One region of the Bacillus sp. JST-5 genome, then DNA from elsewhere that is predicted to be linked to it. Evidence: predicted binding sites of a transcription regulator. Region 1 holds the regulator's gene; each other region holds the start of a gene.
The links. The regulator LexA, encoded in region 1, represses DNA repair genes until DNA is damaged. The targets are predictions, from matches to a motif close to CGAACATATGTTCG.
Positions count from the first base shown of each region.

Region 2: AC3ASS_RS00790 (Y-family DNA polymerase) is a predicted target of LexA. The motif match lies at 2,748-2,761, and genes of this name have one in related genera.
Region 3: AC3ASS_RS10040 (YhjD family protein) is a predicted target of LexA. The motif match lies at 2,274-2,287, and genes of this name have one in related genera.

Region 1 is NZ_JBYLHW010000020.1:30,943-35,162, forward strand. It holds gene tkt (transketolase) at 1-95, opposite strand, end outside; gene AC3ASS_RS06250 (DUF896 domain-containing protein) at 291-521, opposite strand; gene AC3ASS_RS06255 (YneB family resolvase-like protein) at 589-1,257, opposite strand; gene yneA (cell division suppressor protein YneA) at 1,257-1,586, opposite strand; gene lexA (transcriptional repressor LexA) at 1,740-2,360, shown strand; gene AC3ASS_RS06270 (tetratricopeptide repeat protein) at 2,668-3,906, shown strand; gene AC3ASS_RS06275 (hypothetical protein) at 3,903-4,034, shown strand.
Region 2 is NZ_JBYLHW010000002.1:12,091-16,310, forward strand. It holds gene AC3ASS_RS00770 (alpha/beta hydrolase) at 1-370, shown strand, start outside; gene AC3ASS_RS00775 (iron-sulfur cluster biosynthesis family protein) at 391-714, opposite strand; gene AC3ASS_RS00780 (CDGSH iron-sulfur domain-containing protein) at 844-1,050, shown strand; gene AC3ASS_RS00785 (YolD-like family protein) at 1,081-1,416, opposite strand; gene AC3ASS_RS00790 (Y-family DNA polymerase) at 1,435-2,694, opposite strand; gene AC3ASS_RS00795 (hypothetical protein) at 3,034-3,579, opposite strand; gene AC3ASS_RS00800 (SDR family NAD(P)-dependent oxidoreductase) at 3,635-4,220, opposite strand, start outside.
Region 3 is NZ_JBYLHW010000047.1:14,596-18,815, forward strand. It holds gene AC3ASS_RS10035 (S9 family peptidase) at 122-2,110, opposite strand; gene AC3ASS_RS10040 (YhjD family protein) at 2,303-2,689, shown strand; gene AC3ASS_RS10045 (competence protein ComK) at 2,668-3,237, opposite strand; gene AC3ASS_RS10050 (IDEAL domain-containing protein) at 3,417-3,656, shown strand; gene AC3ASS_RS10055 (M48 family metallopeptidase) at 3,705-4,220, opposite strand, start outside.

The sequences.
Region 1 (4,220 bases):
GGCATTCCAGGATGTCCGGATTTAGCTTTTTCAATGGCATCAATAGATAAAGTACGTATTGCATTAATAGAAAGTTGATCGATACTGTCAAACATTGGAAACATCCCTTCCTATATTTTCTTACTCCTCTATAATATATGTCTTAAGCAATGAAGACAATAAAAGAAGTATAGTTTTTTCATTCTCTATTAGTTTTAATGAAAAATGGGTTCTTATACGATAATAGTTATATTTTCTTCAACATTAAAAAAGCAAACGATGACTCGTTTGCCGAAAGTAACTAATGAAAATTAATGAAGTCTCTTATTTTTCATTTGTTTTATTTTGTCTGGAGTTACGTCATTTCCGTTAGGATCAATAATCGTTACATTTTGAAGAGTGTTTTTCATCGATTGACGGAACGCTTGTAAATATTCACTCCGAAGTTTTGTTTGTTCTTTAGCTTCTTCCATCGTTAGCCCTTCATTTTTTGCTTTTTTAGCTAATTCATTAATTCTCTTTATTTTATCTTTCGATAACATCGGTAAGATTCTCCTTTTAAATGAAGTGACAAAGTCATCTTACAAGAAAATTACTAGAGAATCAACTTTATAGCTTTGAACTTGATGGATTCATTCTTTCATATTCTTGAAATCGGCGATGAACGGTAGCCTTTGAAATATCGTATCCAAATCCCCTTAAAGTAGAAGCGATTTCCGCAAATGTTAATCCTTTATTTCGCAATTGGATAATTTCATCAATGGGAACTTCTTTTTTATCCCTACCACCAGAGGAAGAACGATTTTTAAAATTTTTCTCTGGTTGATAACCTTTTTCGATTGCTTTTTTCATCCCACGCTGAATTTTAATATTATGTATTTTTCTTTGATACTCTTCAACGAGACTAACAATTTTCAAAACCATTGAATCGGATTCAGATAATTTTAACTCTCCGTTCTGATCAATTGTATATAAAGAAATTCCTTCTTTCATTAAACAATGTAAAAGAACAATTTTAGCATTTCCTCTTCCAAGTCTTGTTTCATCTTGTATAAGCAATATATCAAAACTACCGTCTTTCGCCATTGATAATATTTTCAACATCCCATCACGATCTAAGTCATATCCGCTTGCTTTTTCCAATACCGTATCAACAATTTGAAAACCAAATTTTTTAGCAAAATGGGTTAATTCCTCTTGTTGCCTAATTAATGAAGTTTCTTGAGTATCTTTATTAGTACTAACTCTACAATAGATGATTGCTCTTTGATTATTCATTATTCATTTCCACCTGCAAGATGTCGAATATCTAGATGATCTTTTTGAATAGGAAGTACAATTTCCGTACCCTTTTCTAATCGAAAAGTTTGTAGTTGATTTTCTTTTTTTACCCATAGAATAAATTCATCAGTATCCATATTGTGAAGATGTTTATATTGTTCAGCCATTTCCCATAAATTTTCATGATCTCCAGCTACAATTGTAACAAAATCTTCATGTGTAGGGACCATAGAAAATCGGTTAATCATTATATATAAACATACGAACGAAATTAGCATGAAAATAATTACAAAAGAAAAATTTGACCATATTTTTTTCACTACCATGATTTTCACCTCATACGAATATATGTTCTGTTTGATAATTTAATTTTATACAGAACATATGTTTGTGTCAACAGAAAAATTCGAACTTATGTTTGTATCTATTTCCAAAACATGCTACAATGTAGTTAATTAATAGTCGTTGAGGTGTGCTATATGACTAAATTATCTAAACGTCAACAAGAAATATTGGAATATATTAAAGATTCAGTACGTGAAAAAGGATATCCGCCTTCCGTAAGAGAAATTGCCCAAGCAGTGGGGCTTGCATCTAGCTCAACGGTTCATGGTCACTTAGCAAGATTGGAAAGCAAAGGTTTAATTCGCCGTGATCCAACAAAACCAAGAGCCATAGAAATATTAAATTTAGAAGAAGATAATATTCCAACCATTCCGGTACGAAATGTCCCAATTATCGGAAAAGTTACAGCAGGACAACCCATTACCGCTGTTGAAAATATAGAAGAATATTTTCCTCTACCAGAAAGTTTCGCACCGCATGACGAACAAATCTTCATGCTAGAGATTATGGGAGACAGTATGATTGAAGCGGGGATACTTGATGGGGATTATGTCATTGTTCGCCAACAAAAAACAGCTAACAACGGTGATATTGTTGTCGCAATGACCGAAGACGATGAGGCAACAGTCAAAAGATTCTTTAAAGAAAAAGATTTTATTCGCCTACAACCAGAAAACTCCTCCATGGATCCTATCATTGTTCGTAACGTATCTATTTTAGGAAAAGTCATTGGAGTTTACAGAAGAATTCATTAAAGGACTTTTTTGACCATCCGACAAGGATGGTCTTTTCATATTTGATGAAATTATGTGACATTTTAATAGGTAAATAGGACCACAAAGGAAATTAATGGATAAATAGTGCAATTGTCGGTTGAAGAAATTTATAAAGTTTTATTAAATATCGAATGACGAAAAATATACGAGAAAAATATAGAATTGTTTACATATTTGTAAAAAAATGTAGTTTTTATAGTGCCCATTTAATAAAAAATTTTATTTTTTTAAAAATTAATATTATATTAAAATATATGCTTTTTTTCATGGAAAGGGGATGACAATTTTGCATATAGGCAAAAGATTGTCTTATCTTCGAAAAAAATCGGGACTTTCTCTCGATCAAGCAGGCGCCGGAATCCTCTCATCGACACATTTAAGCAATATTGAGAATGGACGATTTTACCCTTCAGAGGATATACTAATATTACTAGCGAGGAAATACGATGTTCCAGAAGATTATTTGTTGTGGTATGAAAAAAGAGATGCATCGATTGATCAACCACTACGTCAACTCCTATATCTGATTTTCACAGATTTAAAGAAAGCAAAAGAGATCGTAGATTACATCGATCATAAAGGCTACATATCCAACATCGAGCAAGAAACACTGTTTATAATATTAAAAACTTGCTTTCTCATTAAATCTGGTGAACCTTACGAAGAATTCTTCTCGCTAGTAAAACACTATGTAACGGAGGGTGATGTCAGTTATCCAAGTTACATACATCAATGTTATGTCTATTTGTTGTCTCTTCAATATTTTGAAGTAAAAAATTACGAGCAAAGTCGAAAATATTTAGAAACTTTGAAAAGGTATGACTTACCTACTAAAATTAGAGCTATTATTGAATTTAATATTCTAATCATCCTTCACCACTTAAACAAAAGAGTTCATGCAATTCAGCATGCAGAAAAGGCATTACTTTTATTCTTTAATAACCATTTATGGGAATTTATCGCTGAAACTTATAACATATTATTAGGAATATACTGGAAAGAATCGGACTATGATTCTGCTTTAAATTATGCATACAAAACTATGGAAATAGCAAATACCTACAATTTTTTAGAGGTAAAAACTCGTTTACTTCATAATATAGGAGTAATCTATAAATCTAAAAAAGACTATCAAAAATCAATTGATTATTTTCAAAAATCAATCGAATTAAAAGAAAAACTCGGCATTGACCCAAGTAGTTCTTATTGGTCAATTCTAGACATCTACACCACAACTAATCAAGTTGAAAAGTTCAATGAATTAAAGAAACAAATTAAAAATAATAAAAAAGAATATTTACTTTTAGAAATTAAATTAGATTCATCAAAAATACCTTCTTTATTAGAGAAATTATTATTGCTAGCAGATGAATTTGAGTCTAGAGGTCAATTACAATATTCATACGAAATTTATCATGAATTAAGTGCTTATTATTTTAAAAATAGAAAATATAAATTAGCAGCACAGTTATATCAAAAAGAATTAAAATTAGTAAAAAAATCGAAAGGGGATGTTTTATTATGAAAAAAATATTGAAGGGAATTCTTGTTATTGCTGCATTAGCTACACTAGTTTACAGCGTGCCAAGTAACAACACAGCTGCAGATGAAATCGAAGTTCCAAAAATTAGATCAATCAAATTTGATGTATAATAAAAGCCGGTTAGTACCGGCTTTTATTATTATAGATTCTTTGTAAGTTTGGATCATAGCCTAAAAAACTAGAAAGACATTCCAATAAAAGAATCATCTACAACTTTATAAATAAAATAATTTTTAAAATAATTTTTTTAACTAAAATTTGTTAATAGTCTAATAATATATATCACTTTATAATCT
Region 2 (4,220 bases), on a different contig from region 1:
GTTTTCTGATTTACGAGAATTGCTAGCTTATCGAATTCAGCAAGAATTGAAAATCATTGCGCCTAAATGGTTGCTTCCAATTGGAAATGTTTTATTAAAACTTCGGAACGGATACAGACTGGAAGACGTTTCACCGATTTCAGTTATTGAGCAAATTAACGAACCTATTTTATTTATTCATAGTGAAAAAGACGATTATATTTTACCAAGCATGACGAAAAAACTTTATGAAAAAAAACGTGGAGATAAAATGATGTTCATTGCTAAAAATGGAGCCCATGCCCAGTCTTATAATGAAAATCAAAAAGAATACGAGGATACAATTGATGAATTTTTACTTACTTACGTTTTGAAATTTCAAGATCATTAGAACATGCCTCTAATGATCTTTTATTGTTCATATAAACTCATTCGAGAATGAAACATTTGCTGTTTGCTTTTTAATTGGAAACTTTTTGTTGTCTCTGAATAGTCCAGCTGCATTTCATCATCAAAAAAGATCATACTTCCCTTATTGATATATATAGGAAAGGGCGAATTCGTAATCATTTGAACATCATAGCGATCTAAATCAGATCCAATGGTTAACGCTGTCACTCCATTAACTCCACACCCACATCCGTCAGTATCATACGTTAATTTCACATATTGGTTTTGTTTTAATTTTTCTTCGATCTTTTTTATCGCTAACTCACTCAAGTTCAATTTTATCATAGCGATTCCTCCTATCTTCTCTCGTAGTATATCTATTTTCTTTTCTTCGGTAAAGAAACTTAGCTTGCAAAAATTGTGAATACCCTTTACTCTGATGAAAAGAGAGCTTTTTGAAAGGATGTGGAGGATTTGGAAAAAGTTCAGATTAAAGTAAATGACAACGGATCGCTACGTGTAACAGGGGATGTTGAATTAATTGACGCAGAAGGTAATCGTTTTGTTACAAAAAAAACATTTTCCCTATGCCGTTGCGGGCTGTCTAATAACAAACCTTTTTGTGACGGATCTCATAAAGGCAAGTTTGAGTCCGTTGTACGTGCAGAAAAATCCGAATAATTTTTAGGGAGAAGTGATTCCTCTTCTCCCTTATTCCTCTATCAGCTGTACATCTTCTATATCAGACATAGGAATATGATGTTTTTTCCCACCTTCATCCATCATGATCATCATCTTCGTTAACACATCATACTTATCCAGCTTTCCCGCCAAATGTTTATGACGTTTATGTTCATAATAAGTAACATTTATTTTATAGCTGTATTCCATCGCGATGTTCATGATACGATTCATTTCTTCAATCTTTTGCTCGTCTAATTGCACTTTTGACTCCCATTGATCTTCCTCTTTCCAATCACGCAAAAGTTTTACATGCTCTGGGAGCATCATCGACGTCCACTTGATTCTGCCACGATCACGAATCACGCCTTATCCCTCCGTTTTTTATGCCTTATGACCGCCGACTAACTTCGCACGGTATTTTGCTGTTCCACCTTCTGTATAAGAAACCGCTCGCAAAAGGGCATCAGGACCAAATCGACTCCGAATTCGATCAACAACATATCCTAATTCTCGTTGTTTCCATCGATTTGGTTCAAATAAGCTCAACTGAATCATTTCATCAGGGACGACATTGGATAATGATACTGATATTTGCCGAACGGTTCTTCCATCGTAATGTTTCGAGAAAAGTTCTAAACATACAGCATACAAATCCATTGTAATATTCGTTGGTTCTTTCACCGTTTTTGATCGATAAAATCCCCCGCCTAACTCTTCATGACTGTAGCCGATGCCGAGACTGACAGTTCTCCCCGCCATTCGATGAGTTCTTGCTCTTCTTGCGACTTCTTCGCACATTTCTAATATAACATGCCTAATTTCATCTTCTTTTTTATAATCACGAAGTAAAATTTGACTCTTTCCAAAACTGATTTGTCCATCCATAATCGGAGCACCTATCTCAGAAAGATCTACCCCCCATGCATGATAATAAAGTTGGTTACCCATAATTCCAAATTTTTCTTCTAACTTTTTTAACTCATATCGTGCAAGCTGACCGACTGAAAAAATGCCCATGCTGTTTAATGTTCGCTCTACTCTTTTTCCAATTCCCCACATTTCTCGTAATGGAGAGACAGGCCAAAGTTTTTTTGGCACATCTTCATACGACCAAACAGCAATTCCTTCCTTTTTCGCTTCTAAATCAAGCGCCAGCTTAGCAAGAAGCATATTCGGCCCTATTCCGATGGAACATGGAAGCTGAAATTCCCGCTCCATATCTTTTTTGATTTTTTCGGCAATCGTATAAGCATCACCCCAAAGGTGTAGCGTTCCATCCACTTTTAAAAAACTTTCATCAACGCTATATGTGTGAATACATTCTTTTGGAACATAGCGATGAAACAAGCGAGAAATTTCCGTCGATACGCGTAAATATGTCCCCATTTTCGGCTCAACAAGTTCAATTCGGGGGTCATTTGGAATTTCAAATAACCGCGACCCTGTTTTGATCCCAAACTCCTTTTTCAAACGAGGAGAAGCTGCCAATACAACGCTTCCGGGACGATTTTTATCACCGACAATCGCAATGTAACAGTTTAACGGATCCTTTCCCTCTATGACTGCCGAACAGCTTGCATAAAAACTTTTAATGTCCACACATAAAATATGCTGACGTGGCAATGTATCGTAATCAACCATGCTCCTCACCTCACCAAACATATGTTCGATTATATTCTATTCTATATCTTATACGAATATACGTTCGTGTTTCAATGGGAATTTGTGCAAAATGACTCATGAAAAAAGATATAGAAAGTGGAGTTTTTAAAAAAGAGCATCCAAATGTGGTAATAAAAATCAGGAAATTATTAACATTTCTTGAGTAAAAATAAGGGGGATCATATGAAGAAAACATTTAACGATTGATAAGTTTTATTTATCGCCTTAATCGGATTAGTTATTTTTACTGTTTACAGTAAAATGTTTCGTAAATATAGCGACAAAAAAACAGAGGGGAAAGACTCTGTTTCAAACGAATTATTTTATTTCTTCTAACTTCGCTTCATCAACGTAATACATATATTTTAGCAGTTTACTTCCATGTGTAAATGAGAACAATTCCATTTCATACGCATTTTTCTCAGGTGAAAAATGAAACTTTTTTAAAATCAATGGTTTTTCATAACGATCAAGTGCATCCTTTAACATCGCCGAAACAGCAATGCTTTCCTTTTGACTCGTTTCATCAACAAAAATTTTCAATTCGACGGCATCGGCTTGAGCAGGAAACGATTCACGAATCTCTCCTGAATGGAATGGCTGTACTTTCATTCCTAATTCCAGATCAGAAAACAAAAATCTATTTCCATCTGAATCAATGATAATCGTATCCTTATTAGTGGTATAAAAAATATCTCCAATGAGTACCCTCTTTCCTTCAATAGCCGTAATAAAACCAGTAGGACCACTAACACCTTTTTCGTGATTAGGAGCTTTCCCATTTGCCATTAAATCAAAACTATTTCTCCCACAAGCTATTAATAATAATGAAGCTAACAAACAAACGATGAAAAACTTTTTCATCCCATTTCACCACCTTTATCATAAAGACGAAGCTAATAAGAAATACGTTACAATTTTATTTTTTATTTAACAAATTTCCCGCCACTTTATCCGCAATAGAAGGAAACAACTGATATAAAACACTTCCTACATTCATCCAACGTGGTACATTTAATTCCCGTTTTGGCTTTATCATTAATTGGACGATTTTTTCTGCAACATCATCCGGCTTAAGCATAAATTTTTTTACATTTTTCACATAGTTTCCTGATCGATCCGCAACATGAAAAAAATTTGTTTCTATTGGTCCAGGATTTACCGATGAAACATAAATGTTCGTTTTCGAAAGTTCCATCCGCAAACTATTCGTAAATCCTAATACGGCATGTTTCGTAGCGGAATAACCACTGGATTTGGGTGTTGCTAGTTTACCGGCTTGTGAGGCAATATTAATAATATGCCCTTCGTTTCTTTCTATCATAGAAGGAAGAACTTCCTTCGTACAAGCCATCAACCCGATCACGTTCACCTCAAACATTTGTTTAATCTCCTCTAAATTTGCATCTATAAATGAATCAAAGATTCCAAATCCAGCATTATTTAAAAGTATATCGATATGATGTACATCTTTGAAAATTTGTTGAAAAACAACTTTTACTTGA
Region 3 (4,220 bases), on a different contig from region 1:
CCTGACTATTTAAGTATATCATAGTTAGAAAGTTGCGAGTATATAGGAAATTATCCAATTTTATAGACCTTTTTCTATATTTTTTCAAAAAGAAAAGGCTGATATGTCAGCCTTAAAAATTTTACACGTTTTGAACAAACCAATCTTTTATGTAGTTTAATCGATCTACTCTTAACTTCGGATTCCCGCTTCTTGATAATTCATGATTAGAGTCTGGGAAGCGTATAAGTTTCGTTTTTTTCTTTTGACGTTTTAATGCTATAAATAGCTGTTCTGCTTGTTCAATTGGACAGCGATAATCTTTTTCACTATGCAAAATTAATAAAGGTGTTTCAACATTTTGAACATAGGCAAGTGGTGAATGCTTCCAAAGCGTTTCCACATCTTTCAGATCGGCTTTTATTTGCCATTCACTGAAATAATAACCGATATCACTTACACCGTAAAAACTAATCCAATTTGAAATAGATCTTTGTGTCACAGCAGCTTTAAAACGGTTTGTATGACCAACAATCCAGTTTGTCATAAACCCTCCATAACTTCCTCCTGTAACACCTAATCGCTCTTGATCAACAAACGGGAACGTTTCAATGGCATAGTCAACAGCAGCCATTAAATCGTTATAATCATTCCCACCATAATCACCGCGTACGGCGTTCACAAATGTTTGCCCATATCCATGACTTCCTCTTGGATTTGTGTATAATACTGCAAATCCTGAAGAAGCTAGCATCTGGAATTCATGAAAATACGTATTAGCATACATGGCATGAGGACCGCCATGAATTTCTAAAATGAGTGGATATTTTTTTCCTTCTTCAAATCCTACCGGCTTCATTATCCATCCATGAACAATCCATCCTTCTGCACCTTTAAATTGTATCGGCTCAGGATTAGACAATAGGATGTTCGATAAAAATTCTCCGTTAACATCAGTTATTTTTTCTAACTGACCAGTGATTAAATCAAGAATATAGACGTCACTTGGTGCTGTTGGATAACTTACCGTTGCTATAGCTTTTTCATTATTTTTTGAAATGGTAAGACCGTAAATATGTCCCTGTTCTTTTGTTATTTGCTTTACTTCACCATTTAAATCCGAATAATATACGTTTGTATTTCCTTGATCTGAAGCAGTAAAATAAAAGCCATTTGAGTCACTTTTCCAACAGATTCCCGGTGAATTTACCCCTTGTTGAAAATCACCGACAACATAATCTCCTACTGCAACATCCCAATCGGTTGTAATACATTTCATGTTTTTAGATTGTACATCGTAGATCCAAAGTCTTGTTAACGTAGCATTTTCAAACTCTCTTTCACTTCCAATAAATGCTGCCACTTTACCATTAGGAGCCCACTCGAATCCACCAAAATATCCTGTACTTTTTGTAACTTGTTCTACTTGTTTTGTTTGTAAATTATAAATAAAAATGTCATTTTTAAAAGAAAAGTCAACATCATCATCCATATCTGTACTGTAAGCAATTTGTGTACTGTCTGGTGACCAACTTTGGAATGAATAATGACGCTCTCCTTCTGTAACTAACTCTAATTCTTTCGTCTCTACATTTAATATTGCAATTTGTTGATATTTCCCTGTAAAAAAGCCACTGGCATCTGATTTATATTTCATTCGGTCAACTTCAAGTGCCTCTGGAACTTTTTTTTCGTCTTTTTCCTTTTTTTCATTTTGCTTATCTAACGTTTCTCCCTTTTCTAATATGACTGAAAAGGCAATCTTCTTTCCGTCAGGAGACCAAACGGGATTAGATGCTCCACAATGGAGATCTGTAATCTTTTCTGCTTCTCCTCCATTCGTATGCAACAAATATAGTTGATTTTTCCCACTTCTATTGGATACAAAAACAACCTTTTTTCCGTCTGGTGACCATCGCGGAGAATGATTTCGGTCATTCCCATATGTCCATTGTTGAAGTTCTTTTGTATTTATATTTATCATATATAAGTTTGAACGATATTCGTGCTTTTCTTTATCAATAGTTGTTTCCACAAAAAGACATTGATCTCCATTAGGAGAAAGGTTTGGATCAGCTACAGATTTTAATTCGTATAAGTCTTCCGCAAGTATGCCTCGTTTCTTTCCCATCATTTCACCCTTCTTTTATAGTAGTTAGTTTTATGAATCATCTATATATTTCGACAATCAAAATAATTTCCCTTCTGTATTTTAAATTTTTTTATTTTTCTTTCATAAACTACGAAAGGAAAATATCTTGCTTTCTCTCCATCATTTATATATATTTATTATACGAACATATGTTCTTATGAGGTGAGAATAATGACACGCATACCTGATAATGACCGTGATCTAATGGAGAAAGCCATTTATTATCCAATGGTTATTAAAGTACTAATGAGAGATTTAATTGTCGTAAAAAATGCACCTTTTAAAATACAATCCCCATACGTGATGATAATTGAGGAGACAATAAAAACAGTGCAAAAGGAATTAAGCGAGGTGAAAAGGGAGATGAAAAAACAAGGATACCGTGTAGAGGAAGTGGGCCGCGATCAAGACTTTACGACATTTCTATTTGTCTATAAAGGCTTTGAGGAATACCATAATTATTTCAATCCAAGACTTCGTAATAAAGTAGAGGAATTACTTAAATATTACTTTTATGAACGGTATCAATACCCTCTCTATAAAAAAGAAATACGGTAAGTTCCTCTTTTATCAGATGCTTCCCCTTTCCATTCCGTTCGATAATATAATGATGTTTTCCTCTCTGCTTCTAAAATTCTTTGCATTAATTTTGTTTTTAGCAATGCCGTTCTAAGCACTTGATTTTGAAAAGACCGATATGAAATAGGAATGGTCATCGTTTGTTTATTACGAAATACAACAACCGTTTGATTTAAGGAATCTTTACGATGGGATAAAATGTGTTCATGGGAAAACCAAATACATTGGATTTTCACTGGAGAAGTGGTCGGAAAGAAATAAATAGAGGTGTTCGTATCAATAACGATTGGGGCTTTATGAGTAATTCCGATTAATTCTTTAGTTCCCTCTCTCCTGCCATCGAAGCTTGCTCCAAAGTATTGACAACTTTTTTTAATAATATCTAGCGGTTTAAAAGGCGATAATACTTCATCATCTTCTTCTAATATTTTTGAGTAAATTTTGCTTCCATACTCTACAGGGAAAATTGCCATTGTTTGAGGATTGATTTCATACTCTTCAATGAAAGAATGGCTTACATTATCCACAAAACCAACTCCTTTTCAATTTTCTTCAAATTCATACATATTATAACATATTTATAAGAGAAACGACCTATTTATTTAAAAATTCTTTAAAAAAATATTTTTCTTAACATTTATAATATTAAGTTGAATATCTGTGTTCTACCTCATATAATAGAAAAAAGCAAATGGGGTGAGGGAGAATGAAGGTAAGAAAATCGTATACAGAGTTAATGAAAGAGACAGCGATGAGTATTCAGAAGAAAATAGAAAGGACGGAACAAAATTTTTTTATTGAAATGCTTTTAAGTGAAATTACATTAAAAGCAGAGAAAAATCGTCTGAAGCGAAATATCGATCATGCTCTAGATGTCCGAGACTACCAATCCTTTATTGAGTTAACAAAGCGTCTTCAAGACATCAACCAAAAATTAAATGCCTAAAACGAAACAATCACCCTAAAGAATACGGTCATTATAAATGCTGTCCAGTTAACGGACAGCATTTTTTTCTTCCTCATATTGTTCGGATTGGTAATTTTCAATGAAAGTAATTCTTTCTAACATGGTCGGATGTGTATAACGAAACCATTTAACAAGAGCAGGTGGATTTACTTGGCTTAAACCCGTTTTCGTTAATATTTGAAACGACTCGATCGCAGCTTTTGGATTTTCTGTCATTTCTATCGCATAACGATCTGCTCTAACTTCTTGATATCTGCTTACTGCATTACTTAAAGGACTTGATGAAAATGACAAAACTGAAATAATACATAAAATGAGCGGTAAAGAACTGATATTTTTCCAAGAAGTAATATTTAATACAGGGCCAAATCGTTCTACAATCCATTTTAGCAGTTTCGCTGTTAGAAACAGGCCGAAGAATGATAACAACAAATAACCAGCTATCCCAAAATAAATATGCTTTTCCACATAATGCGCCATTTCATGTGCCATTATAAAGAGAACTCCGTCTTCATCCAACCGGTTCAATGTAGTATCCCAAAG